One region of the Isoptericola sp. NPDC060185 genome, then DNA from elsewhere that is predicted to be linked to it. Evidence: predicted binding sites of a transcription regulator. Region 1 holds the regulator's gene; the other holds the start of a gene.

Region 1 (2,195 bases):
CTGGCGCCCCTTCCGTGGTCGGCCGCCGCTCGACGAGCCCGCCCGGCACCGGATCGCCACGGACGTCGTGGAGTCGGCCTACCGGGTCATCGCCGGCAAGGGGGCCACCAACTACGCCGTGGGCCTGGCAGCCACCCGCATCATCGAGGCGGTCCTGAACGACGAGCACCGCGTGATGAACGTGTCGTCCCGCCTGGACGGCTTCTACGGCATCAGCGACGTCTGCCTCTCGGTGCCGTCCCTGGTGGACCGGCGCGGCGTGGCGGAGACGATCGACACCCCGCTGTCCGACGACGAGGTCGCCGGCCTGCGGGCGTCGGCCGAGGGCATGCGCGAGGTGCAGCGCCGGCTCGGGTTCTGACCCGCGACGCGGCCCTGACGCGACTAACCCCCGGCCCGCACGGGCCGGGGGTTCGTCGCGCCGTCGGGGTGCGGCGTCGCGCTCAGAGGCTGCGGAGCACGGCCACCACCCGGCCGAGCACCTGGGCGTCGTCGCCCGGGATGGGGGAGTAGGCGGCATTCTGCGGCATGAGCCACGTGTGCCCGCCGGACTGCTTGAACGTCTTGACCGTCGCCTCGCCGTCGATCATGGCGGCGACGACCTCGCCGTTCTCCGCGACCGGCTGGCTGCGGACGACCACCCAGTCGCCGTCGCAGATGGCCGCGTCGACCATCGAGTCGCCCGCCACCTTGAGCAGGAACAGCTCGCCGTCGCCCACGACCTGGCGGGGGAGCGGGAAGACGTCCTCGACGACCTGCTCGGCGAGGATCGGGCCGCCCGCCGCGATCCGGCCCACGAGCGGGACGTAGGACGGGGCCTCGGCGGGCTGTGCGTCGGAGCCCGCGACCGAGCCGGCGGCGAACCCCGGGGTGCGCGGCGCGAACGCCGGGGTCCCGCCGTCGGTCGCGGCGGGTGCCTCGGGGTCGACGACCTCGATCGCGCGGGGCCGGTTCGGGTCACGGCGCAGGAAGCCCTTGCGCTCCAGCGTCGTCAGCTGATGCTTGACGGACGAGGGGCTGGCGAGACCCACGGCCTCGCCGATCTCCCGCATGGTCGGGGGGTAGCCGCGGTCCTCGACGGAGCGGCGGATCGTCTCGAGCACACGGCGCTGGCGCGGCGTGAGCCGGTCGGCCGCCGGGGCGATCTCGCTCACCGAGGCGAGCGCCGTCTCCGCTGTCGACGTGTCCTCAGGGGTCTCCTGCTGCGCCGGCCACGGCGTGGCAACCGTCGTGGACGCCGGGGCGTGGTCCCGTCCGCTGGTCATCGCGTTCTCCGTCCTGCAGGGGCGCGGCCCGCTGACGGGCCGATGAAATCCGACAAACCTTCCATCGCGCTGCTGGTCACTCTAGGCCAGTTCCGGCCCGACATCAAACATCTGTTCGATCAGGCCTCGACCGTGTCGTCGTGACGTGGTACACCTAGTACAGCCGTTCGACGTACAGGTGTTCGACGAACGGCTGTTCGACGGCAGTCGCCCGACCGGCGGCGACGCGACGTGAACCGGAGGTAGGACGATGCAGAACGCGCCCAGCACCACCGAAGCTCCGGGGTTCCTCGGGCTCGGCGGCCTCCGGCTCACGCGACGCGGGCGTGTCGTGGTCGCCGCGCTCGTCCTTCTCGTCCTCGTCGGCGCGGGCCTGGTCGGCCAGCGCGCGGTGGCGGACGCTCCCGGGTCGGGCGTGGAGGTCCGGCTCCACACGGTCCAGCCGGGCGAGACGCTGTGGCAGTACGCCCGCGCGGTCCGGGACTCGGGCGAGGACCTGCGCGACGTCGTCGCGGACCTCCGCCAGCTGAACGGCCTCACGACGGCGGAGCTGCAGGCCGGTCAGGTGGTGCTCCTGCCCGAGGACTGAGGGCGCGCGGCACGACCCGGCGCCGCGAAGATGCGAGGATGGACCCTGCTTGCGCCGGGCGCGGCGTCCCGCATACCTTGTCGGGCAGCCGGGCGCCGGTCCGGAGCCGAGCGCAGGAGACCAGCGATGCACTGCCCGTTCTGCCGCCACGAGGACTCGCGAGTCATCGACTCGCGCACCTCCGACGACGGTTCGTCGATCCGCCGACGGCGGCAGTGCCCGGCGTGCCAGCGCCGCTTCACCACGATCGAGACGGCGAGCCTGTCGGTCGCCAAGCGTTCCGGCGTGACCGAGCCGTTCAGCCGCGACAAGGTGGTCGCGGGCGTGCGCAAGGCGTGCCA
Region 2 (2,195 bases), on a different contig from region 1:
CCTGCCAACGACTCATCCCGCCATCCTGCCCCGGTCGTGGGCGGGGCGCGGCTCGACGGCTGTCCCCCTGCTCACGTCGCCGTGGCCACGTCACGTCGCCGCGGGTGCTCCTTCTGGAGGCGGGGCGCCGTCGGGCCGGGCCAGCGGCGCGCGCAGGAGGAGCCCGAGGCCGCCCTCGAACGTCACCCCGGCCAGCCGCGGGCCGCGGGCCACCTCCACGAAGTGCCAGGGCCGGTGCAGCGCGATCGACGCGAGGTTGCGGGAGTTGACCACGAAGAAGACCTCTGGCGCGCGAACCGCCACCCAGTCGATCCGTGCCTGCGTGAGCGCCGTCGCGACGCCCCGCCGCCGCAGGCGTGGGTCGACCGTCACGCCACCCAGGTAGTGTCCGGCGGGGGCCGGGTCGGTCACCGCGGTGCGGAGCGACGTCTGGCCCCAGCCCACGACGGCTCCACCGCCCGGACCAGGCTCGACGTCGAGGCCGAGGTCGCGGGCGAGGTCGGGGGCGAGGTCGGGGGCGATCGTGGCGACGAGGACGCACCGGTCCTGGTCGCCGACCGCCCGCCGGTACGCGTCGGGACGGACCGCACGGCTGGCGCGCAGCCCCACGGCCGCCATGGCCTCGACGTCCGACTCCACCGCGGGGCGCACCGTGAGCGGGACGCGCTCACCCCCGCCGTCGGGTTCGTACGCGGCGAAAGACACGACGAACACCCTAGCCACGGAGACCCTGGCCACGGACTCAGCCCGACCCTCCGCCGTCGTTGTCCACAGATTGCCGGGAGGCTCCAGAACACGCGTTCGAACGTCGCTAGGCTCGGGGGATGACGACGACGCTCCCCGACTCCGCGACCGGCACCTCCGCCGGCACGCCTGCGGGTCGCGCGAGCGGGCCGGCTGACCTGAACGCGGCGGCGGAGCGGCTCGCCGCGATGCCACGGTCGTGGACCCCGTCGATCAGCGAGCTGCTCGAGGAAGAAGGACGATCTGGCAGGGGCGGGCCCGGCACTGAGCCGCAGCACCCTGCCTCCTCGAAGCAGCCCTCGTTGGCCGACCTGGACCGGGTGCTCGACGAGCTCGCCGAGAACGACGCCGAGATCGCTACCCTGCACGCCCACCGCGCGGTCCTCCTCGCACAGGCAACGGGCCTGGCCGAGGCCCTGGAGTCCGACCTCCTCGCCGACGACGACCCCGCCGACCCGACCGCCCGCCGGGCACCCTCCGCCCGGCGGCTCGAGCTCGCCCGCCGCGCCGTCACCACCGAGATCGCCACCACCCTGCACCTGGGCGAGCACGCCACCGGCACGCTGGTCGACCACGCCGTGGCGTTGACCGGCAAGGCCCCCGCGACCCTGACCGCCCTCAGCGCCGGCCGACTGTCCTGGGCGCATGCCACCGCCATCACCACACACCTCGCCGACCTGACCTCCGACGAGGCCGCACATGTCGAGCACACCGTCCTCGCCGCCGTCATGACAGCCGAGGTCAACCCCGACGACGCCCCCGGCACCACCGCCGGCACGGTCTCGTGCACGCCCACCCAGGTCGCCCGCCGCGCCCGCCGAGCCCGCGAGACCGCCCACCCCACCCCGCTCGACGTCCGCCACCACGAGGCCGCCCTCCGGCGCACGGTCTGGCTCGAGGACGACCACGACGGCATGTCCTGGCTCGTCGCCCACCTCCCCGCACCCCTCGCCCACGCCGCCTACGACCGCCTCACCCGCACCGCCCGCCACCTCACCACCAACAACGACGCTGGCAACGGCGCCGGCCGCGCTGGTGGCACTGGCGGCGGAGACGGCATGGGCGGCGGCCGCACCCTCGCCCAAGCCCGCGCCGACACCCTCACCGCGCTCCTGCTGGACGACGGCACCCTCGACCACACCACCGCGCCGGGCGGGACCCATGAGACGACCCATGACACAAGGCCAGTCGACGGCCGTCCGCACGACGACCCGAGCCCCGATCCCCCAGACGAAGCGCCCGACCTGAAATGCACTCAGTCGGCGATCGCGACGCTGGCGCGCTCCATCCGCCCCCAGGTCACGGTCACGGTCCCGGTCCTGACGCTGCTCGGCATCACGGACGCCCCGGCCACGATGAACGGGCACATCCCCATCGACCCCGACACCGCACGCACCCTGACAGCCCTCGCCCCCTCACTGCGGCGGATCCTGACCCACCCCGAGACCGGC

What was found. Region 1 encodes LexA, which represses DNA repair genes until DNA is damaged. Its sites were predicted from a motif close to TCGAACANNTGTTCGA; they were not measured.
Region 2: a site for LexA is predicted at 790-805, ahead of ACFWDO_RS00495 (DUF222 domain-containing protein). Genes of this name have one in related genera too.

The regions. Positions count from the first base shown of each region.
Region 1 is NZ_JBHWYY010000016.1:48,006-50,200, forward strand. Features, by position in the region: gene ACFWDO_RS08325 (L-lactate dehydrogenase) at 1-361, shown strand, start outside; gene lexA (transcriptional repressor LexA) at 444-1,265, opposite strand; gene ACFWDO_RS08335 (LysM peptidoglycan-binding domain-containing protein) at 1,516-1,854, shown strand; gene nrdR (transcriptional regulator NrdR) at 1,981-2,195, shown strand, end outside.
Region 2 is NZ_JBHWYY010000001.1:100,573-102,767, reverse strand. Features, by position in the region: gene ACFWDO_RS00505 (heavy metal translocating P-type ATPase) at 1-16, opposite strand, end outside; gene ACFWDO_RS00500 (GNAT family N-acetyltransferase) at 91-705, opposite strand; gene ACFWDO_RS00495 (DUF222 domain-containing protein) at 825-2,195, shown strand, end outside.